4 regions of the Serratia sp. HNCC26DJ244 genome follow, and region 3 is predicted to be linked to each of the others. Evidence: predicted binding sites of a transcription regulator. Region 3 holds the regulator's gene; each other region holds the start of a gene.
What was found. The regulator PurR, encoded in region 3, represses purine synthesis genes. The targets are predictions, from matches to a motif close to CANGCAAACGTTTGCNTG.

Region 1: serA (phosphoglycerate dehydrogenase) is a predicted target of PurR. The motif match lies at 1,348-1,365, and genes of this name have one in related genera.
Region 2: purM (phosphoribosylformylglycinamidine cyclo-ligase) is a predicted target of PurR. The motif match lies at 3,588-3,605, and genes of this name have one in related genera.
Region 4: purT (formate-dependent phosphoribosylglycinamide formyltransferase) is a predicted target of PurR. The motif match lies at 2,260-2,277, and genes of this name have one in related genera.

The regions. Positions count from the first base shown of each region.
Region 1 covers NZ_JBXUGO010000021.1:58,759-64,754, reverse strand. The annotation lists gene AC2A06_RS15510 (LysR family transcriptional regulator ArgP) at 1-287, opposite strand, end outside; gene rpiA (ribose-5-phosphate isomerase RpiA) at 472-1,128, shown strand; gene serA (phosphoglycerate dehydrogenase) at 1,496-2,734, shown strand; gene AC2A06_RS15495 (5-formyltetrahydrofolate cyclo-ligase) at 2,814-3,419, opposite strand; RNA gene ssrS (6S RNA) at 3,453-3,636, opposite strand; gene zapA (cell division protein ZapA) at 3,693-4,022, opposite strand; gene AC2A06_RS15480 (YecA/YgfB family protein) at 4,256-4,834, shown strand; gene pepP (Xaa-Pro aminopeptidase) at 4,916-5,996, shown strand, end outside.
Region 2 covers NZ_JBXUGO010000004.1:19,428-25,423, reverse strand. The annotation lists gene AC2A06_RS04540 (fimbrial protein) at 1-447, shown strand, start outside; gene AC2A06_RS04535 (fimbrial biogenesis chaperone) at 447-1,175, shown strand; gene uraA (uracil permease) at 1,295-2,590, opposite strand; gene upp (uracil phosphoribosyltransferase) at 2,745-3,371, opposite strand; gene purM (phosphoribosylformylglycinamidine cyclo-ligase) at 3,689-4,726, shown strand; gene purN (phosphoribosylglycinamide formyltransferase) at 4,726-5,364, shown strand; gene speG (spermidine N1-acetyltransferase) at 5,489-5,996, shown strand, end outside.
Region 3 covers NZ_JBXUGO010000003.1:268,827-274,822, reverse strand. The annotation lists gene AC2A06_RS04340 (C40 family peptidase) at 1-74, shown strand, start outside; gene sodB (superoxide dismutase [Fe]) at 291-869, shown strand; gene cydH (cytochrome bd-I oxidase subunit CydH) at 1,020-1,109, opposite strand; gene purR (HTH-type transcriptional repressor PurR) at 1,799-2,824, shown strand; gene punR (DNA-binding transcriptional activator PunR) at 2,821-3,765, opposite strand; gene punC (purine nucleoside transporter PunC) at 3,895-5,097, shown strand; gene AC2A06_RS04310 (riboflavin synthase subunit alpha) at 5,228-5,875, opposite strand.
Region 4 covers NZ_JBXUGO010000003.1:45,757-51,752, forward strand. The annotation lists gene pabB (aminodeoxychorismate synthase component 1) at 1-550, opposite strand, end outside; gene AC2A06_RS03275 (YoaH family protein) at 690-932, shown strand; gene purT (formate-dependent phosphoribosylglycinamide formyltransferase) at 1,025-2,203, opposite strand; gene dbpA (ATP-dependent RNA helicase DbpA) at 2,433-3,815, shown strand; gene AC2A06_RS03290 (S9 family peptidase) at 4,004-5,996, shown strand, end outside.

The sequences.
Region 1 (5,996 bases), on a different contig from region 3:
GCCAACGACAGCAGTAACGGTGTATCAATACCGTTATCATTACCCAGCCACTCTTCTTCCAGCAATTCCACCTGGTGTAGCAAAGCCAGTAACTTCTGACCCTGCTCAGTAGGGCGAGGCGGCACAGTACGCACCAACAAAGGTTGACCGAACAGGTTTTCCAACTGTTTGATACGTTGGGATACTGCCGATTGGGTGATACACAGTTTTTGTGCCGCACGCTCAAAGCCGCGTTCACGGATCACCGCGTCCAGCGCTTGTAATGTCCTATAGTCTGGGCGTTTCATCGGAGAAATATCCCTTAAAATAAATTGAGTGAAAACGTTCAATACGCTTGTTGTTGGCAACCAGAACCAACTTATGCATCGACAAATGTGCGGTAGCTTAAATAAGTCTCTTTTAGCCTAAGATGTAGATGAAGATTTACCTTATAATACGTATTCGTTTTCGTACATAGGCAATGAACAGATTATGACTCAGGATGAACTCAAAAAAGCGGTAGGTTGGGCTGCATTGGAGTACGTGAAACCAGGCACTATTGTGGGTGTCGGCACGGGTTCTACCGCAGCGCACTTTATTGATGCTCTTGGAACCATCAAACATCAAATCGAAGGGGCGGTATCCAGTTCAGATGATTCCACAGCCAAACTCAAGAGCCTGGGGATCACTGTTTATGATAGTAACGAAGTGGATTCGTTGGATATCTATGTTGATGGTGCGGATGAGATCAACCGTCATATGCAAATGATCAAAGGTGGGGGCGCCGCGCTGACCCGTGAGAAGGTCATTGCTGCCATGGCTCGCCAATTTATCTGCATTGTCGATGCCAGCAAACAGGTGGATGTTCTGGGGAAATTCCCATTACCTGTGGAAGTGATCCCCATGGCGCGTTCTTATGTAGCGCGTGAATTGGTCAAGCTGGGGGGGCTGCCTGAATATCGTCAGCACGTGGTGACCGATAATGGCAACGTGATCCTTGATGTATACAATTTGAATATTCTTGATGCGGTTGCCTTGGAAAATAAGATCAATGGCATCGCCGGTGTAGTGACCGTGGGTTTGTTTGCCAACCGTGGCGCAGATATTGCGTTGGTGGGAACCGCGGATGGTGTGAAGGTCGTCAAGTAAGAGACTCTCGGCGGCGCAGTTGGTTTACTGCGCCTGCTGATACCTGTCAGCCATTCAGGCTGCATCATTTTGCTATTAAATGATATTTTCTTAAATTCAGTTTTTTTGGTGATATATATCACATTCTAATAAGAAGCATTGTCGGGCTTCTGTCTAATGACTTCCTGATGGCATTTTCCACCAGAAACGAAAGCGATGACTGTACCTTGTGTAGGGCAGCAGGCAATCGTTTGGTCTTGCCCGACGTGTAATTTTTGTTATGTTGGTAGGCGTGCTGTTGGTTTCAAGCTGGAGACTGCCAGTCTGAATGGCGATGGATAGTGTTCCACAACAGCCACTTCTGAGGTCTGAACATAGGGTCGGGTAAATGGCAAAAGTATCATTGGAGAAAGACAAGATTAAGTTCTTGTTGGTTGAAGGGGTTCATCAAAGCACCGTAGATAACCTGCGTGCCGCTGGATATACCAATATTGAATACCACAAAGGTGCGTTAGACACTGAATCGCTTAAGGCATCGATCCGTGATGCGCACTTTATCGGTCTTCGTTCGCGCACTGAGTTGTCGGAAGAGGTGTTTGCTGCCGCAGAAAAACTGGTGGCCGTGGGTTGTTTCTGTATTGGTACCAATCAGGTTGATTTGAAAGCGGCCACCAAGCGTGGCATTCCGGTATTTAACGCACCGTTCTCCAATACGCGATCCGTGGCAGAAATGGTACTGGGGGAACTGTTGCTGATGCTGCGTGGTATCCCCAGCGCCAACGCCAAGGCCCACCGTGGTCAGTGGCAAAAACTGGCTGTTGGCTCCTATGAAGCACGTGGCAAGAAACTGGGTATCATCGGTTATGGTCATATCGGCACTCAGCTCGGCATACTGGCCGAAGGGCTGGGGATGCACGTGTTCTTTTACGACATCGAAAACAAGCTGCCATTAGGTAATGCTCATCAAGTCCGTCATCTGTCCGATTTGTTAAATATGAGCGATGTGGTGACACTGCATGTGCCAGAAACACCGTCCACCAAGAATATGATCGGTGAACAAGAGTTGGCATTGATGAAGCCAGGGGCGATTCTGATTAATGCCTCACGAGGGACAGTGGTAGATATTCCTGCGCTATGTCAGGCTTTGTCTAGCAATCATCTGGCGGGCGCGGCGATTGACGTGTTCCCGGAGGAGCCAGCCACCAATAGCGATCCTTTTGAATCACCATTGTGCCAATTTGACAATGTGCTGTTGACGCCACATATCGGTGGTTCAACCCAGGAAGCACAAGAGAATATCGGTGATGAAGTGGCGGGCAAGCTGGCGAAGTACTCTGATAACGGTTCTACCTTGTCAGCGGTCAACTTCCCGGAGGTTTCGCTACCTTCCCATGCACCAAGCTCCAGCCGTTTGCTGCATATCCATGAGAATCGCCCAGGGATCCTGACGCAGATTAACCAGATCTTCGCTGAAGAAGGGGTAAACATTGCCGCTCAGTATCTACAAACCAGCGCAGAGATCGGTTATGTGGTGATCGATATCGAAGCCACCACTGAGGATGCGGCGGTGGCCTTGCAGCGGATGAAAGCGATTGAAGGCACGATTCGCGCCCGTCTGTTGTTGTAGTTGGAATTAGTTATAACGAAAGATTAGTTGTAACAGGTTATCAGCGTAAACCATAAGGCCGGAGTGATCCGGCTTTTTGTTATCCAATGTGCCATGCCCAGCACTTGGTGGGGGTAATAATCTCCGGTAGCGCAATATCCCATGATTCCACGGGTAAGGCGCTAACCTGCTGGCAATCATGTGCCAGCCCGATAGGGTAAGGGCCACCACGTTGCCAATGCTGCAGGGTCCGATCGTAAAATCCGCCCCCCATCCCCAAACGCCCCCCTTGTGAGTCAAAGGCCACCAGTGGCGTTAAAACCACGGCTAACTGTGATAATGGCAACACATTACGTACATCCAGCGCCGGTTCCAAAATATGGAAGCGATTTTCAACCAGCACGGTTTGCTCGGTGTAATGCAGGAACAGCAGATTGCCAGGGCTGAATGGATGCAATACCGGCAGATAAACCTGCTTGCCCAGTTGCCATAACTGCTTAATCAGCGGGCCAGTATCCAACTCCCCATCAAACGAGAGATACAGAGCAAGATGTTGCGCGGCTTGAATACGCGGATGTTCGGTGACACGAGTCACCAGTTGATTGGCATCACTTTGTTGCTGTTGGGGGGATAGCGTGCGCCGCCGTTGGCGGATTTCATGACGAATGGCTTGCCGTTGCTGAGTAAATTGTGCTTGGAGTGCCATAGTACCAGACCGGCAAAAAATAGATGAAGGTGAAGGATCTCCGAGATGCCGCCGCAGGCTGTAACCCTTGAACCCATGGTTCAAGGTGAACGCACCGTCGCAACCTTCAGGCTCCTCGGACGAACCGAGTATGCACACCGATCACAGAGCAATACATTCTATTGGTACTAAATATCGGCTCAGGGGACTGGCCCGCTGGCAAACATCTCAGAGAAATCTGTTAACTCATTGCCGAAGCCTTCAACTTCCACAATGATATTTATTCAACGCTATTTATTCGAACTGCGCACCCTGATGTTCAGTGATGCGACCTTGCTCAAGCAGTGCCTGTTCAATGGTCTGTTGCAGCATACGAATTCTTTGTTCCATATTGTTCGCATAATCACGAGTTTTCAAGCGTTCTTGTGTAAGTTCGTGACAAACATTCAATGCTGCGATAAAAACGAGTTGTTCTGTATTTGTGACTCTAGTGCGAACTTTCAGATCTTGCAACCGTTGATTAAGATCCTCTGCGGCCATATTCAACGCATCTTGTTGTTCTGGCGGACAATTGACTCTTAACGAGCGGCCAAAAATTTGTATATCTACCGGTTGTGCAGACATGCCACCTTCCTGCCTAAATTTCGCGCCAACAATTTTTCGCGCAAACACTGGCCAACGATTGCCGCGCTATCAAAACGGGCGCCACTATATATACCACGGTACCAAGATACAACACTTTTTCAGTCACAGATGATAGCCACTGACTGAACTGAGATGTTGCGCTCAACTGGTGTACCAATGGGGCTTGGTGGTAGCATAACACGAACTTATCTTGCCAACGATGACCAATACGCATGTCTATACAGAATACAGTTCCAAGTTATCAATCTTTGACCGTCGTGCTCAACCAGCAAGCGGTGGCCTTAACCGCAGCAGAAATGCACGGCTTGATCAGCGGCCTGCTGTGCGGTGGCAACCAGGATGCCAGTTGGCGGACGCTGGTGTTTGATCTGACCAACGATGGGGAGGCTTTCCCGCAGGTGCTGAGCCAGCCATTGCAACAACTGCATGACGCCACCAAAGAAGCGCTGGAAGATGATGAGTTCATGTTCCAATTGATGATGCCCGAGGGGGAAACCGTCAGCGTATTTGAACGTGCTGATGCACTGGCGGGCTGGGTAAACCACTTTTTGCTGGGGCTGGGCATGATGCAGCCGAAGTTGGCACAAGTGAAAGATGAAGTGGGTGAAGCGATAGACGATCTGCGTAATATTGCGCAACTGGGTTATGACGAAGATGAAGATCAAGAAGCGTTGGAACAGTCACTGGAAGAAGTGATGGAGTATGTGCGAGTTGTCGCGCTACTTTGCCATACTGAATTTACTCGCCAGCAGCCGAATGCGGCGGAAAATCGCAAGCCAACTTTGCATTAAACACCTGCGAGAGTGTTCGCATAGAGAATACTCAGCCTGATCTAAGACAGGAACAGGATTAACCGATTTCAGGAGAAGATGATGACCCAACAAGAATTCCATAACCGCCGTCAGGCATTGTTGGCGAAAATGGCTCCAGCCAGTGCGGCAGTGATTTTTGCCGCTCCGGAAGTGGCGCGTAATGCAGATTCTGAGTATCCGTATCGCCAAAACAGTGATTTCTGGTATTTGACCGGTTTTAACGAACCTGAAGCGGTCCTGATCCTGGTGAAAAGTGATGAAACCCATAATCACAGTGTGCTGTTTAATCGGGTACGTGATTTGACCGCAGAGATCTGGTTTGGTCGCCGCTTGGGGCAAGACGCCGCCCCAGCCCGATTGGGGATTGATCGCGCATTGGCGTTCAGCGAGATCAACGAGCAACTGCATCTGCTGCTTAATGGTCTGGACGTGGTGTACCACGCACCGGGGCAATACGCTTTTGCTGATGAGATTCTGTTTGCGGCGTTGGAGAAACTGCGAAAAGGTTTCCGCCAGAATCTGACGGCACCGGACACCTTAACGGACTATCGCCCATGGTTGCATGAAATGCGCCTGTTCAAATCAGCGGAAGAGTTAGCGGTGATGCGCCGTGCCGGTGAAATCAGTGCCCTGGCCCATACGCGTGCCATGCAAAAATGCCGCCCTGGTCTGTTCGAATATCAGTTGGAAGGCGAGATCCTGCATGAGTTTATCCGCCATGGCGCACGTTCCCCTTCTTATAACACCATCGTCGGTAGCGGTGACAACGCTTGCATTCTGCATTACACCGAAAATGAGAGTGAAATGCGTGATGGTGATTTGGTGTTGATTGATGCAGGTTGTGAGTACCGTGGTTATGCCGGCGATATCACCCGCACTTTTCCGGTAAATGGTAAATTCAGCCAACCTCAGCGTGAGCTTTATGACATCGTACTGGCCTCGATTAATAAGGCACTGGCGCTGTTTAAACCAGGCATCAGCATCCGCGAAGTGACTGATGAGGTGGTACGTATCATGATAGTTGGGCTGGTTGATCTGGGGATACTCCAGGGCGACATTGAACAACTGATTACTGAGCAGGCACACCGCCCATTCTTTATGCATGGCCTGAGCCACTGGTTAGGGCTGGATGTGCATGATG
Region 2 (5,996 bases), on a different contig from region 3:
TGCCAAACCGGGACGCCGGCCAATAGCGGTGTAGCAGCAATAGCCAGCGGTATTGCTGCTAACCAGACCGCCATGGGGATTCTGGTCAAGCCAGCCAATGCAGCGGCGGCTATCGATGCGGGTTTTGGAACCGCAGGCTCCGGGGTCAAATACCTGTTATCTGATGGTTATGGTAAGGACCCCAATGTGGCTACCGGGGTCGGCATTCAGATTTCACGCCCCAATGGTACCGCATTAAATCTGCTCAGTACCCTCAGTGGTTCAGTACTGGGCGGTAACAATGCAGGTTGGTACCCGGTGTTGGATGATGCGACCCCAGGGGCTGTGGCCAATGGTGTCACCACCTATACCAAAACCCTGAATGCCACCTTGAAAGCGTTACCCGCTAAACCAGTCACTGCGGGTAGAGTGTCTGCCACAGCACAAGTCATTATTCAGGTGCAATAATGCGGAAATTAATCAAACTCTGTATGGCGGGTGGATTATTTATCAGCAGTTGGGTACAAGCCGGGGTGATTATTGAATCATCACGGGTGGTTTTCTCGGCCACCGATCGTGAACGCTCGCTGCTGTTGTCAAACGGAAACCCCTATCCGGTGATAGTACAAACCTGGATTGACGATGGGGCACCGGAAGGAACCCCAGAAACAGCGGGAGAGGTTCCCGTAATACCCTTGCCAGGGCAGTTTCGCCTGGAGCAAGGGGAGAAAAAGAACCTTCGTCTATTGGCAACCCAGACTGAGCAACCACAGGATCGTGAGTCTTTGTACTGGCTCAATATTTACGAAATCCCACCTACCGACAGCCAATTACCCCCTGGGGTTCCCAGGGTGAAAGTGGCGATACGCCTGCAATTGAAGATGTTTTACCGGCCCAAAAACCTGCAACCCAGCGTTGATAAACTATTGGAACTGCAACAATTTAGTCTAATCCGCTTGCCGGGGGCGCTAAAACTTAAGGTGGAAAATAGTTCACCTTATTATGCGACCTTCAATGCCGCCAAGATAATGGGGAAAACGCAATCATACCCGGTAGATATTGGCATGTTACCCCCTTTCTCCAGCAAAACGTTGGATATCAGTGGTGCGATAGCCTGGCAACCGGACAGTATCAGTTACAGTTTGATTAACGATGATGGTAATGGCATCGCCAACAAAAAAACCATCAATAAATAATGAGTTGCAACAGCTCTTGGCTGATAAGGGCGCACTGGTGCGCCTTGTTCTTCAGGCGTGGCAAAAGCAACCTGAATCACACTCTTCAGGTTGCTATTTTTTTATTGATCCTTGGAAGGTTATTGATCCTTGGAAGGGACTGGGACTTCCAGCACATCAATCACGTCTTCATCTTTGCGATACAGGCTGATCAGTTTGAATAACAGGCTTAGGCCAACCCCCACCACCGTCGCCAGTGCCATCCCTTTCAATTCTGCCGCACCAATATGCACCTTGGCACCACTGACACCAATAATCAGGATCACCGAAGTCAGGATCAGGTTTTTCGCCTTGTTGTAGTCCACTTTGGATTCAATCAATACGCGAATACCGGAAGCGGCAATCACCCCGTAAAGTAACAGAGAAACACCGCCCATCACCGGTACTGGAATTGCCTGAATCGCCGCTGCCAATTTACCGATGCACGAAAGCAGAATGGCTAAAATTGCCGCACCACCGATAACCCAGGTGCTGTACACCTTGGTGATGGCCATGACGCCAATATTTTCCCCGTAGGTGGTGTTCGGTGTTGAACCGAAGAAACCGGAGAACACGGTTGAAATCCCATTGGCAAACATCGAACGGTGTAAGCCCGGGTCACGCATCAAATCTTTTTTAACGATGTTCGCCGTCACCACCAGATGACCAACGTGCTCAGCAATCACCACCAGCGCCGCAGGCAGAATGGTAAAGATGGCAAACCACTCAAAACGTGGAGTATAAAAAGTGGGCAGAGCAAACCAGGGAGCTTCACGAATAGGGGTTAAATCGACCACACCCATAAAGAACGACAATGCGTACCCTACCAACACTCCAATCAAGATGGGGATAATCGCCAGAAACCCACGGAACAGCACTGAACCTAACACCGTCACACCCAAGGTTACCACCGAGATAATGATAGTGGTGCTATTCGCGGGGCTACCTTCCGTTGGCAATAACCCGGCCATATTGGCTGCTACACCGGCCAATTCCAAACCGATAACCGCAACAATCGCCCCCATTGCTGCTGGCGGGAACATCACATCCAGCCAGCCGGTGCCGGCCTTTTTCACAATCAAGGCCACCAGGCAAAAGAGTAGACCACACATGATAAAGCCACCCAGGGCCACTTCATATCCCAAGGGTAATAACAGCATGACCGGGGAGATAAAAGCAAAGCTGGAGCCCAGATAAGCGGGAATTTTGCCCTTACAGATAAACAGATACAACAGCGTGCCGAGGCCATTAAACAGCAGTACGGTAGCTGGGTTAATATTGAACATGATCGGCACCACCACGGTGGCACCAAACATCGCAAACAAATGTTGGAAACTCAGTGGGATGGTCTGTAACAGCGGTGGACGTTCATTAACGCCAATGGCGCGACGGGTCATGGGGTGGCTTTCCTCTGTGTTAAGTCAATAGTTTCAATCTAGTAGCTACTTTATCTCTGCTCTGCTCATTGCTCGCCGACGTGTTAACAGCAACAACGTTGACGCCTGAAAGACAAGGAGCATTAAAAAGCCGACTCTCTGGTCGGCTGATCATTTATTTGGTACCGAATATCTTGTCGCCTGCATCCCCCAAGCCGGGCACGATATACCCCTTCTCGTTCAGACACTGGTCAATAGAAGCGGTATACACTTCAACATCTGGGTGGGCTTTTTCCAACGCCGCCAATCCTTCAGGGGCCGCCACCAGCACCAATACCTTGATGCTGCTACAACCGGCTTTTTTCAGCAGGTCGATGGTTGCAATCATCGAGCCGCCGGTAGCCAGCATTGGGTCGACCACCAAGGCCATACGCTCGGCGATATTAGAAACCAGCTTTTGAAAATAAGGCACTGGCTCCAGGGTTTCTTCGTCACGATAAACCCCTACCACGCTAATACGCGCGCTTGGCACATGTTCTAATACCCCTTCCATCATGCCAAGACCGGCACGCAAAATGGGTACGACGGTAATTTTTTTCCCTTTGATTCGTTCCACTTCTACTGACCCGCACCAACCTTCGATGGTGACGGTTTCTGTCGCCAGATCGGCCGTCGCCTCATAGGTCAGTAAACTACCCACTTCAGAAGCCAACTCACGAAAACGTTTGGTGCTGATATCATGTTCACGCATCAGTCCGAGCTTGTGTTTAACTAGCGGGTGTTTCACCTCAACGATCTTCATTGTTCTTCTCCTATTAAGGCGGTTTAAGGCGGTGCGGCCAAAAAAATCGCCGGATTATACCGCCTTTTCCTGAGCACGCCACTACCCAGAGCCCGATCAAGATCAATAAAAGCGTAATAATCACCATAGGCTCTGGGTAAGGCAAATGATCACCGGTGAGCTATCAGTTCAAATGATAAGTTATAGACGAAAATCCCAGTGTGTGTCACAAAGCCTCTCGCAAACGTTTGCTTACGCTGTTAGAATTGGCGCGCCTTGTTCCGGAATCAACACCGGCAGCACCATTTCAAACCGCAAACCGTCGTGGGGATCGCGCAGTGACCGATAAAACCTCTCTCAGCTATAAAGACGCAGGTGTCGATATTGATGCAGGTAATGCATTGGTGGACCGCATCAAAGGTGTAGTAAAACAGACCCGTCGCCCAGAGGTCATGGGTGGCTTAGGGGGGTTTGGTGCCCTATGCGCATTACCACAAAAATATCGTGAGCCGATACTGGTTTCCGGCACCGATGGTGTTGGCACCAAACTGCGCCTGGCTATGGATCTTAAACGCCATGACACCATTGGTATCGACCTGGTAGCGATGTGTGTTAACGATCTGGTGGTTCAGGGGGCAGAACCCCTCTTCTTCCTTGATTACTATGCCACCGGCAAATTGGATGTCGATACCGCTGCCAGTGTGATCAGCGGCATTGCCGAAGGCTGTAAACAATCGGGTTGCGCGCTGGTAGGCGGCGAAACCGCCGAAATGCCAGGTATGTACCACGGTGAGGATTACGATGTCGCCGGTTTTTGCGTGGGTGTGGTCGAGAAATCAGCGATCATCGACGGCAGTAAGGTACAGTCAGGGGATGTTTTGATCGCGCTAGGCGCTTCAGGCCCGCACTCCAATGGTTACTCGCTGGTACGCAAAATTCTGGAAGTCAGTCAGACCGACCCCTCCACCACGTTACTGGCTGGCCAACCCCTAGCTGACCACCTACTCGCCCCAACCCGGATTTACGTAAAATCGGTCCTGGCGTTGATTGAGCAGGTCGATGTGCATGCCATCGCTCACTTAACCGGTGGCGGCTTCTGGGAAAATATTCCACGGGTGTTACCCGCTGGTGTGCAAGCAGTGATTGATGAATCGAGTTGGCAATGGCCCGCTATCTTCAGTTGGTTACAGCAAACCGGTAATGTCAGCCACCATGAAATGTACCGTACCTTTAACTGTGGTGTGGGTATGGTGATTGCATTGCCAGCAGAATCAGCAGAAAAAGCGCTCGCTTTACTCACCGCCGCAGGTGAAAAAGCCTGGACAATCGGTAAACTGATGGCCTCTTCTGACCAACAACAAGTGGTTATTCAGTAATGAAAAAGATTGTGGTGTTGATTTCAGGCCAAGGAAGTAACCTCCAGGCACTGATCGATGCCTGCCAACAGGGCCGGATCACCGCCAATATTGTGGCGGTGATCAGCAACGTTCCCCAAGCCTATGGCCTGCAACGGGCCAAAGAAGCGGGTATTGCCACTGATGTGCTCGAGGCCAAAAACTTTGTTGACCGTGAAGCCTTTGATAGTGCACTGCAACAAACCATCGACCAATATCAACCGGATCTCATCGTGTTGGCGGGTTATATGCGCATCCTCAGTAACCCCTTGGTGCAACATTATGCTGGGCGTATGTTAAACATCCACCCTTCCCTGCTGCCCAAATACCCCGGGTTACATACTCACCGCCAGGCTATTGATAACGGTGATAATGAACACGGCACCTCGGTACACTTTGTCACTGAGCAACTCGATGGTGGCCCGGTGATCCTGCAAGCTAAAGTGCCGATCTTCCCCGGTGATGCGGAAGATGAGGTGATTGAGCGGGTGCAGGCTCAGGAACATACCCTCTATCCGCTGGTGGTGAACTGGTTTATCGAAGGGCGACTGGAGATGCGTGATAACGCCGCCTGGCTGGATGGGCAACGTTTATCCGCGCAAGGATACGCAGCAGACTAATATCTACCCTTGAAATAACGCTGACGAGATGGCCTGGATACGCACTATCCAGGCTCTATATTTTTAATCAGGCTCAGGCGTTATACCTTATACTCTCCACAGATGAAAACTGTGAGGAGAAAATATGCCGAGCGCCACCAACGTTAAACTGCGTCCATTAGAACGAGACGATTTGGTCTTTGTTCATCAGATGGATAACAACGCCAGTGTGATGCGTTACTGGTTCGAAGAACCCTATGAAGCCTTTGTCGAGCTTGCCGATCTCTACGATAAACATATTCACGACCAAAGTGAGCGGCGTTTTATCATCGAGCATCAAGGCGCCAAGGTTGGCGTGGTAGAGCTGGTGGAGATCGACCATATCCATCGTCGTGCGGAATTTCAGATAATTATCGACCCCGCCCATCAAGGTCAAGGCTATGCCAGCACCGCTGCCAAACTGGCGATGGATTACGGTTTCTCGGTACTTAACCTCTATAAATTGTATCTGATCGTCGACAAAGAGAATCCCAAAGCGATCCATATCTACCGTAAACTGGGTTTTGAAGTTGAGGGGGAGCTGATTGACGAGTTCTTTGTTAATGGTGAATACCGGACGGTGTTGCGTATGTGCATATTCCAGCCCCAATATC
Region 3 (5,996 bases):
AGTTGAATAATGACTACTGGCAAAACCACTATATTGGTGCCCGCCGTGTGGTTACACCTAAAAACATCCGCTAATCCACCTACCTGGCTGAGTAGTTAAACTCAGCCTCTCCTTTTTTTCTCTTGTTATTTAGTTAGTTACTCAATTAGTACACATTGGATCTTTTATTCACTCGGAAAGTTGATAAGATTAACAACTATGAAATATCTATAACAATTCTGTGTTTCCTCTCTCCGCGGCTCTGACTGGCGCTAACGAGAGAGAACTCTGTATATAAAAAGGAGAAAGCAATGCCGTTTCAATTACCTGCACTACCGTATGAAAAAAATGCGCTTGAGCCTCATATTTCCGCTGAAACTCTGGAATACCACTATGGTAAACACCATAACACCTATGTGGTTAACCTGAATAACTTAGTGAAAGGTACCGAGTTCGAAGACAAAACCCTGGAAGAGATCGTCAAAACTTCCACCGCTGGTATCTTCAACAACGCCGCACAGGTATGGAACCACACCTTCTATTGGCACTGCCTGTCACCACAAGGCGGCAATGAGCCAACGGGTGCTGTCGCTGAAGCCATCAACAAATCTTTCGGTTCTTTCGCTGCATTTAAAGATCAATTCACCGATGCCGCAATAAAGAACTTCGGCTCCGGCTGGACCTGGCTGGTGAAAAAAGCTGATGGTTCACTGGCAATCGTCAGTACTTCCAATGCAGCAACCCCACTGACTGGCGCTGACAAGCCGTTATTGACGGTTGACGTTTGGGAACATGCTTATTATATCGACTATCGTAATGCACGCCCTAAATACCTGGAAAACTTCTGGGCGTTGGTCAACTGGGCATTTGTAGCAGAAAACCTGGCTTAATCGCAGGCAATTGCTCAGAGAACAGTGACCTATAGAGCTGTTACTCATAAAGCTATTACCAATAAAGAAGGCGCGGAATTTTTCCGCGCCTTAATTTATTGTACTCGTCATTAACATTGCTGTGGCTGACCGCCCAGCAACCTGAATGAACTAATTCAATGCGGCAATAAGGCCGAACGTCACAATCATTACCAATGCACAGCAGGTGGTAAACAATGACATCTTCAAATTGGTATCCATAAACGTCTCCCTCTCTATGATCTTCGTCGTACTGTAAGTGGTATGGTTCCTGGTTGCCCTGTCGTGACGTAGCTGCCTTAGTAACCGGGGGGCTGCTTACTGATTTGCCCCGTTATGACTACTTATTGTTACTGCTCATTGCGACTACTCATTGCAACCGGAATAAACTCAGGTATGTGGTTACTCAAGCATAAGCGACGCAGCCAATACAGCAAATCATTTTTCCCACAGTTCGTGACTTATCTCTTGTTATCCCAGTAGTCTATGCCCCCATTACAATCTAAATGACGGCGTATCCGTTATGGCTCGAATAAACTTGATGTTAAATACATGATTAGCTCTTCCACTTTGCTGCAATATACGACAAAATCGCCCATTCATAACCGCATACCGGTGTAATGCCCTCCTGTTTAAGCGACTGACGAATTCAGTACTAAAAACTCAGTTTTCGCTTATCTAAATAGCTATGCCTCCAGGTGGGTATGATGCAGGTTAGCTGAGCGTTGAGCGCATGGATGCGCGATACGAGCCCCCACGGATGGGTTCACGGCGTGTCAGCGTTCCGCATCGTGCCCACAAGCCAGATGCTTAACGTGAAGCGACATCAGGTACGGTTATCTAGACAGGTAGGCAAACGATTAACATCATACCTACATAATGGACATGTAGGTTTAGGAGTCATTTTTTACATGGCAACGATTAAAGATGTAGCCAAGCGCGCGGGCGTTTCCACAACGACCGTTTCACACGTTATTAATAAAACGCGTTTCGTCGCCGAAGAGACTAAGGTAGCCGTTTGGGCTGCAATTAAGGAGCTACATTATTCGCCCAGTGCAGTGGCCCGTAGTCTGAAGGTTAATCATACCAAATCGGTGGGTTTGCTGGCGACCTCCAGCGAGTCCCCCTACTTTGCCGAAGTGATCGAGGCAGTAGAAAACAGTTGCTATAGCCAAGGCTATACCTTGATCTTATGCAACTCACACAATGATTTGGACAAGCAACGAGCCTATCTGTCGATGCTGGCGCAAAAACGCGTTGATGGCTTGCTGGTAATGTGCTCCGAATATCCAGAGCCTTTACTGGAAATGCTGGAAGATTACCGCAATATCCCTATGGTGGTCATGGATTGGGGCAGCGCACGCAAGGATTTTACTGATACCATTATTGATAATGCTTTTGCTGGCGGTTACCTGGCTGGCCGTTATCTTATCGAACGTGGGCACCGGGATATCGGCGCGATTCCTGGCCAACTTTCGCGTAATACCGGCGGTGGACGTCATCAGGGATTCCTCAAAGCGCTACAGGAAGCACATATCGACATCCGCGAAGAGTGGATCGTTCAAGGTGATTTCGAGCCGGACTCTGGTTACCAAGCCATGCACCAGATCCTGTCGCAAAAGCAACACCCAACCGCCGTTTTCTGTGGCGGTGATATTATGGCGATGGGTGCCATCTGTGCTGCTGATGAACTGGGGTTGCGCGTACCACAAGATATTTCGGTGATCGGGTATGACAATGTGCGTAATGCTCGCTACTTTACCCCGGCACTGACCACTATCCATCAACCCAAAGAACGCTTGGGTGAAATGGCCTTCACCATCCTGCTGGACCGCATTACCAGCAAGCGTGAACAATCCAAAGTAATCGAAATTCACCCAACCCTGATCGAACGCCGTTCCGTCGCCGATGGTCCTTTTATCGATTACCGTCGTTAATCGCTCACGCCGGGAAGCTGCAGACTTTCCGGCGAGTTCTCGCTCAGCCATTCCTGATTAAGCGTTTCACTGTCACCCAGATAGTTGAGTAACCAAGACATGGCGGGTGACTGCGCTTTTTGCTGCCAGGTAAGGCAACAAGCACTCGGAGGAAAGGGTTCACGCAGTTGTAACTCCACCAACTCTCCGCTTTGTACCAACGGTAATACCCGGTGGGCTGGCGCCATGCCCACACACAAGCCACTACATAGGCAATCTACCGCAGAAATCCAATCAGGCACCATTAAGCGCCGTTGGTTATCCAGCGACCAAGTTACCCGTTTGGGTAAATTCCGTGATGTATCCTCTAACACCAGCGAAGGGTAAGCGCGTAATTGCTCATCACTGAGGGGGCCTTTCATCGCCGCCAAAGGATGACTGGCGCTGACCACACAAAGCCAATTGATAAAGCCCATATCACGGAATGCATAGCCCCCCCCTACGGGCACAGCGCGTGTCGCACCGATAGCCATATCCACACGGCCATCAACCAAGGCATCCCATACCCCATTAAACACCTCTGGCTGCAGCACCAACTCCATATCAGAAAAATGGTGATAAAAATCCAGTAATAGCTGGCGGCTACGCTGTGGCTTTACAATCAAATCAACTGCAATTCTTAACTGACCACGCCAACCATTAGCAACCTGCTGGCACTGTCGACGCGCATCAAGCATTTTTTTGATAACAACTCGCGCCTCTTTAATAAACAGTGAGCCCGCAGGTGTTAATTCCACATTACGGTGATGGCGCACAAAGAGAGGGACCGCCAACCATTGTTCCAGTTGCCGCACGGTATAGCTCACCGCCGAAGGAACACGATGTAATTCCTGTGCTGCTGCGCTGAAACTCCCGGTACGTGCTACCGCATCAACGACATCTAACGAGTATTCAGACCACATAGTGATATTCTGCCTTCAAATTTTTTAATAGCACCTTGCAAATAATACCGTTTCACAACTAGAGATCCAGCCGTATACACTTGCCGCCGCTAAAAAAATCTGCGTAACATAATTTTAACGAGAAATACCATGCGAAATTTTGGATTTATGTTTTATCTTGCTGGCCTCAGCATGTTGGGGTACCTGGCTACCGACATGTATCTGCCGGCATTTGGTGCTATGCAACAGGAGTTGCAGATTTCCCCTGGGGCCATCAGTGCCAGTTTGAGTATTTTCCTGGCCGGGTTTGCCTTTGCTCAACTGCTGTGGGGGCCCTTGTCAGATCGCCTGGGGCGTAAACCGGTGCTCTTGGTTGGCCTAGTGCTATTCGCCTTCGGTTGCCTGGGTATGTTATGGGTGGAAAACGCAGTCCAACTGTGGTCACTGCGCTTTCTTCAAGCCATTGGGGTCTGTTCTGCTGCAGTCACCTGGCAAGCCATCGTGGTGGATCGCTACCGCGACGGTAAGGTCAACCGTGTTTTTGCCGCTATCATGCCGCTGGTCGCCCTCTCCCCCGCATTAGCACCACTCTGCGGTGCCTGGTTACTTAATCATATGGGCTGGCGTGCCATCTTTATTGTATTACTTGCCATCACATTATTATTGCTTATTCCTACCCTATTACTTAACGATCACAGCCGATTGGTACCCTCTACTGACAAACAACCCGGCAGCAGTTTCTATCAGATTTTAAAATCCCCGCGATTTAGCGGCAATGTGATGATTTTTGCTGCCTGTTCCGCCAGCTTTTTTGCTTGGCTGACTGGCTCACCATTTATCCTTGGTGATATGGGGTATAGCCCAAATGATATTGGCCTGAGCTATGTTCCGCAGACTCTGGCTTTTTTGCTGGGTGGATACAGTTGCCGCAGTGCCTTGAGTCGTATTTCCGGTAATGTCTTGTTGCCTTGGCTGCTGCTCGCCTATGGCTTCAGTATCCTGGCTTTATATTTACTGGCGACATTAACGGAACCCACGTTAACCACTCTGCTGATCCCATTCTGCTTTATGGCCTTAGTTAACGGTGCCAGCTACCCTATTCTGGTCAGTAATGCGCTCATGCCATTCCCTGAAAGCAGTGGTAAAGCCGCTGCATTGCAAAATACCATCCAATTGGGGCTATGTTTTGTTTCCAGTTTGCTGGTCTCGGCATTTATTAGCCAACCGTTGGTAGCAACCGTCACCATCATGCTCACTACGGTATTTTTGGTCGCTTTGGGCTATGTGATCCAACTTTATGGCGTCAATGAAAAACAGCGACGTTTACAACAAGAAAGTGCAGACTCAATCTGATGATGAGATGACTTTTGCCGAGCGCGATAAGCTATGGCAGCAAGTGTTTAGTGTCAAAGGCACCAAACACTTTGTCGGTCGAATAGTCGCAGCCCGGTCAAACCAGGGCTGCTTTAATCACTCTTAGGATTTACTGGGCTACTGTATTCGCTGCTACAGCCATAGCGGCTTCGCGGCTGGCAAGTACCCGCTCAACGGTATCAACCACGGCCTGGGTCTGCGGGTCGATCTCGATATTCACTTTATCGCCAAGGCGTCGCTTGCCCAACGTGGTACGCTCAAGGGTTTCCGGGATTAAGTGTACGCAAAAGCGGTTATTAACCACCTCACCAATGGTCAGGCTAATACCATCAATGCCGATATAGCCTTTATGCAGCACATATTTCATCAAATCATGTGTTGGCATCCGTAACCATACTTGACGGTTATTTTCCGAGGTGAAAATCTTGGCAACTTCAGCGGTGCAAATAATATGCCCAGACATTAGGTGACCACCAATCTCATCATTGAATTTGGCCGCCCTTTCGACGTTAACCTTATCGCCAAGTTTGAGATCACCAAGATTGGTCAAGCGTAACGTTTCTTTGATCAAATCAAACGTCACTTGGTTACCGTTAATGGCGGTTACCGTCAAGCAACAACCATTATGCGCCACCGAAGCGCCTAGCTCGAGCCCTGGCAACAGTTCAGCGGGCATTTCAATTGTATGGGTGCGAAAATTAGGTTTTTCATCAATGGCAACCAGCGCTGCGGTGCCCTGTACGATACCGGTAAACATGTTGGCCTCTTTTCTGAACTCAATGTGCTGTAAGCAGTTTGCCCCAGTTGGCAGTGAAAACCAAACTACTGAAGCAAAAAAATCGTGTTTCTAGCGCCTAATCAATCAAGCGATAGAGTAT
Region 4 (5,996 bases), 220 kb from region 3:
AATGCCCGGTCAAGGAGAACGGCTCGGTAGCGTAACCGGGCTGCTGACTGAGCCACTGCCAACGCTGTTCCACATCACCATAGCTGAGCAGGGTCAATTTTTGCTGATGATGATCGGCGATTAAGGCCCAGTCATAAATACCTACCGCCATATCTGGCAAGGTGATATCCGCCTGTGCCCGTTGTGGCAGTGTTTCGATACGTCGCCCCAAATCGTAACCGAATAGCCCTAAGGCTCCACCTTGAAACGGTAGCTCGCTATTCGCCGAGACAGTTATGCCCAGAGCATCGAGCTGCTGTTGCAGCAGTTTAAACGGGTCTTCTGGTGAGCAAATAGTGCCGTTTGGCTGCTGGATCTGGGTCACTGCACCCTGCGTGGTTAATGTCACCTGCGGGTCGGCCACCAAAATATCAAAACGGTTATGTGAGTGTTCGGCAAACCCGGAGTGAAGCAACATTGCCCATGGCTGTTGTGCTAATGGTGCAAACAGCGCTAGCAACGTTTCGCGGTGATAGGGCAACGATTTAAGATTAGGGGTGCTGACACTCATGGTATTCACTTTATCTGGCTAGTGGAAACGGTGTTATGGGTTAAGGTTGAGAACTAAATTCAGGCAAATGGCTGTTGGACTGCATCTTGTCTCAACTTGGGTATATAATCCATACCTATATTTTACTGGGGAGCAGCAGATGTTCGCAGGAATGCCATCTTTAAGTCACCAACAGCAGCAAGAAGCGGCTGAACGAATCCATGACCTAATGGAGCAAGGTATGAGCAGTGGCGAAGCCATTGCCATCGTGGCGCAAGAAATCCGCGAAGCCCATAAAGATGACCGGGTTACCCATATGTTTGATGATGAACCGGATCAGCCAACAGTCAGTGACTATCTTGAAGAAGATGATGATACTGGCGAGGAGCATGACGACGATTAAATGGTCGTGATTTAATGGCATTGGGGGCGGCATCCCGCCCCCAAATATCCCCGCATTATTCAAACCAAAGCACAGAGGATAGTGATCACCACTTACGGTAATACTTTGATTTCCGCCGCTGCCTGTTTCGCTAGGGCTATTGCTTGTTCAATCTCAGGTGCCGTGGCCAGTGCCACCCCCAGGCGACGTGTGCCGCTGATTTCCGGCTTACCGAATAATCGCACCTGGTTGTAACCGCTGAGTGCGCGATTCAAACCCGTGAAACGGACATTATTGCTATTAAGCTCCGGTAGAATTACGGCCGAAGCTGAAGGCCCGAACTGCCGGATGGTGTTAATCGGCAAGCCAAGGAAAGCACGGACGTGCAGTGCAAACTCTGAAAGATCCTGCGAAATAAGCGTGACCATGCCGGTATCATGTGGGCGAGGGGAAACCTCACTAAAAATCACCTCATCACCACAAACAAACAGCTCAACGCCAAACAGACCAAAGCCACCTAAGGCCCGCACGATATTCTCGGCGATGGCTTGGGCACGACTCAAGGCCAGTGGAGACATTTGCTGAGGTTGCCAAGATTCCCGGTAGTCCCCCTCTTCCTGACGGTGGCCAATGGGGGCGCAGAAGTAGATGCCATCAATGGCATTAATGGTCAACAAGGTGATTTCGAAATCAAAGGTGACCAGCCCTTCAACAATCACCCGCCCACCACCAGCGCGGCCGCCTTGTTGCGCATACTCCCAGGCTGCACTCAATTGTTGTTGATCACGAATCAGCGTTTGCCCTTTGCCGGATGAGCTCATCACGGGTTTGACGATGCAGGGGTAACCTATTTCCGACACCGCCTGCTGGAATTCCTCTTCATTACTGGCAAAACGGTAGCTGGAGGTTGGCAGGTTAAGGGTTTCGGCCGCCAGGCGACGGATACCTTCACGGTTCATGGTGAGGCGAGTGGCCTCGGCACAGGGCACCACGCGATGGCCAAGCTGTTCCAGTTCAACCAGCATATTGGTGGCGATAGCTTCAATTTCAGGCACGATATAATCGGGGCGCTCCTGCTCGATCACCGCTTTCAATGCTTCTCCATCCAGCATATTAATAACATGACTGCGGTGTGCCACATGCATTGCGGGTGCGTTGGGGTAACGATCAACCGCGATTACTTCCAATCCTAAACGTTGGCATTCAATGGCCACCTCTTTGCCTAACTCGCCAGAACCGAGCAACATTACACGGGTGGCCGCAGGGCGCAGGGCAGTTCCAATTGTTAACATAGTTTGGTACCTGGTTTTCTGTTGGGATTAATGGGAGTTGGAGCGCCGTCAGTATATACGAAAACGATTGCAAACCTGGTCTGAGCACATAACTGGCGATTTTGCACTGTCACGGAGAGATAACCCAGGGTATCAATCTGGAAATGACCTTAAATCTGTTATCATTAATACTCGAACCGCTGCTGACCATCACAGCGCCACTTTTTCACTGACTATAAGAGTTATTGCCGTGAGCACAGCTTCCTTTTCTTCCTTGCCATTACCCGCCGAACAGTTAGCCAACCTAAATGAACTGGGGTATGCCGAAATGACGCCGGTACAGGCCGCCGCCTTGCCCGCCATCCTGCAAGGGCAGGATGTGCGCGCCCAAGCCAAAACGGGCAGCGGTAAAACGGCTGCATTTGGTATTGGGGTGCTGGATAAAATCAATATTCCGCTGGTGGCGACGCAAGCGCTGATCTTATGCCCGACGCGTGAGTTGGCCGACCAGGTCAGTAAAGAGTTACGCCGCCTGGCCCGTTTTGCACAGAACATCAAAATATTGACCTTGTGCGGCGGCCAACCGCTGGGGCCTCAGTTGGATTCGTTGGTTCATGCGCCGCATATTGTGGTGGGTACACCGGGGCGGGTGCAGGAGCATTTGCGCAAGAAAACCCTGATACTGGATGCCATGCAGGTACTGGTGTTGGATGAAGCGGACCGCATGCTGGATATGGGGTTTGCCGACGAAATTGATCAAGTGATCAGCTACACCCCAGCGTCACGGCAAACACTGCTGTTTTCTGCCACTTACCCGTTAGGCATTGAGCGAATCAGTGCCCGGGTGCAACGCACGCCATTCGACGTAGTGGTGGACGAGAGCGAGGAACTCACCAGCATTGAGCAACGTTTTTACGAAACCACCCGTGACCAACGGCTGGCACACTTGGTTGCGGTAATCCGCCACTATCAACCCGCCTCTTGCGTGGTGTTCTGCAATACCAAACGGGATTGCCAGAGCGTCTACGAGGCGCTTGATGCCTATAATATCAATGCATTGGCACTGCATGGTGACTTGGAGCAGCGCGACAGAGACCAAGTGTTGGTGCGTTTTGCCAACCGCAGTTGCCGGGTATTGGTAGCGACGGATGTGGCTGCCCGTGGTCTGGATATAAAAGAACTGGAACTGGTGGTTAACTACGAACTGTCATTTGACCCCGAGGTGCATGTTCACCGTATTGGCCGTACTGGCCGGGCAGGCTTAAGTGGCCAGGCGATTAGCCTGTGTACCCCGCAGGAAATGGTGCGAGTGCATGCCCTTGAGGAGTTTTTGTCCATGGCGGTCACCTGGGGCCAGGTGTCAGAGTTAAAGGGTGCCGCTGACGCTGCCCTTGAAGCGGAAATGGTCACCTTGTGTATTGATGGTGGGCGCAAAGCGAAGATCCGCCCGGGTGATATTCTTGGCGCGTTAACTGGGGATGCCGGTTTAACTGCCGCAGAAGTGGGCAAGATTGACCTGTTCCCGGTGCACGCTTATGTGGCCATCCGCAAGGCCAGTGCCCGCAAAGCGTTACAACAACTGCAGCAGGGGAAAATCAAAGGTAAAAGCTGCAAAGTACGGTTGTTGAAATAAAAGTGCGGTTGTTGAAATAGGCGCCGGGTTGGCATGATAAGCGCTATATACACAAGTACAATCAAGTTACAGGTAGGCGGCAATCGAATGAATCCCTAGGAGCATAGATAACTATGTGACTAGGGTGAATGAGAGCAGCCAACAACGCTGTAGCTTGATTGGCGAAGAGTATGCGGGATGATTAAACCATGATAACACCACCAAAAGCACAAAAACGGCCTTACCCCATTACGGTCCATGGCGACACCCGCGTGGATAATTATTACTGGTTACGTGACGACCAACGGGAAGATGCTGAGGTTTTGGACTATCTGCAGGCTGAAAACGCCTATACCGCCGCACAGCTAAAACCGCAGCAAGCCCTGCGTGAAACGCTGTACCAAGAAATGGTGGCGCGAATTCCGCAGCAGGAACACTCCGTACCCTACGTAAAACGCGGTTTCCGCTACCAGACCCGCTATGAGCCTGGCAATGAATATGCGGTTTATCTGCGTCAGCCAGAGGCCACTAGCGAGCACTGGGAGACCTTGTTAGACGGCAACCAGCGGGCGGTAGGCCACGAGTTTTATACCCTGGGTGGCTTGGAAGTCAGCCCGGACAATCAACGCCTGGCGGTGGCGGAGGATTTTTTATCACGGCGACAATACGACATCCGCTTTAAACTGCTGAGTAACGCTAGCTGGGCAGAAGAGGTGTTAGCGAATACCGCAGGCAATTTTGAGTGGGCCAATGATTCAACCAGCGTGTTTTATGTGCGTAACCATGGGCAAACACTGCGCTCTTATCAGGTCTATCGCCATATTATCGGCACGGATCCGCAGCAAGATGTTCTGGTCTATGAAGAGTTGGACGATACCTTCGACGTCAGCCTAGGGAAAACCACCTCTGAACGTTATATCCTGATCTACATCAACAGCACCACCACCTCAGAAGTTTTGTTGCTGGATGCCGATTGCGCCGACGCGCCGCCGCAGATGTTTGTCGCTCGCCGTAAAGATCATGAATATGCCGTTGATCATTACCACCACCATTTTTATATTCGCTCCAATAAACAGGGCAAAAATTTTGGCCTTTACCAGAGCGATGTCACTGCAGAACAGGCCTGGCAAACGCTGATTGCCCCGCGTGTTGAAGTGATGCTTGAAGGGTTCAGTCTATTCCGCGACTGGCTGGTGGTGGAGGAACGTACGGCGGGGTTAACGCAGTTGCGGCAAATCCATTGGCACAGTGGTGAAGATAAACCCATCACCTTTGACGATCCCGCTTACATGACCTGGTTAGAGTACAACCCCGATCCTGAAACAGCGCTGCTACGTTATGGTTATTCCTCTATGACCACACCCACCACCATTTATCAGTTGGACTTGGATAGTGGTCAGCGGCAGCAGTTAAAACAGCAGGAAGTGAAAAATTTCACCGCGCAAGATTACCGCAGTGAGCGACTGTGGGTGACGGTGCGTGATGGGGTAGCCGTACCGGTATCATTGGTTTACCGTGCTGATCGTTTTACCCATGGGGCAAACCCGTTGCTGGTGTATGGCTACGGCTCTTACGGTTACAGTATCGACCCGACATTCAGTGCCAGCCGTTTAAGCTTGCTGGATCGTGGTTTTGTCTTTGCGTTGGCACATATCCGTGGTGGTGCGGAGTTAGGCCAGTGCTGGTATGAAGATGGCAAACTGTTTAACAAGAAAAACACCTTCAACGATTTTATTGATGTCACCAAAAACCTGGTAGAACGGGGATATGGCGATGCTAAGCAAGTGTTTGCCATGGGGGGCAGTGCAGGGGGATTGTTGATGGGGGCGGTGGTCAACCAGGAACCGCAACTGTTTAACGGGGTCGTTGCCCAAGTGCCGTTTGTGGATGTGGTGACCACCATGCTGGATGACACCATCCCATTAACCACCGGCGAATACGATGAATGGGGTAACCCCAACGATAAGGCCTATTACGACACAATGTTGCAATATAGCCCTTATGACCAGGTTAAAGCCCAGGATTATCCCGCTATGTTGATCACCACCGGGTTGCATGATTCCCAAGTGCAGTATTGGGAACCGGCGAAATGGGTGGCGAAACTGCGTGAATTAAAAACCGACGATCATCAACTGTTACTGTACACCGATATGGATGCTGGCCATGGCGGCAAGTCTGGGCGCTTTAAAGCCTACGAGGATA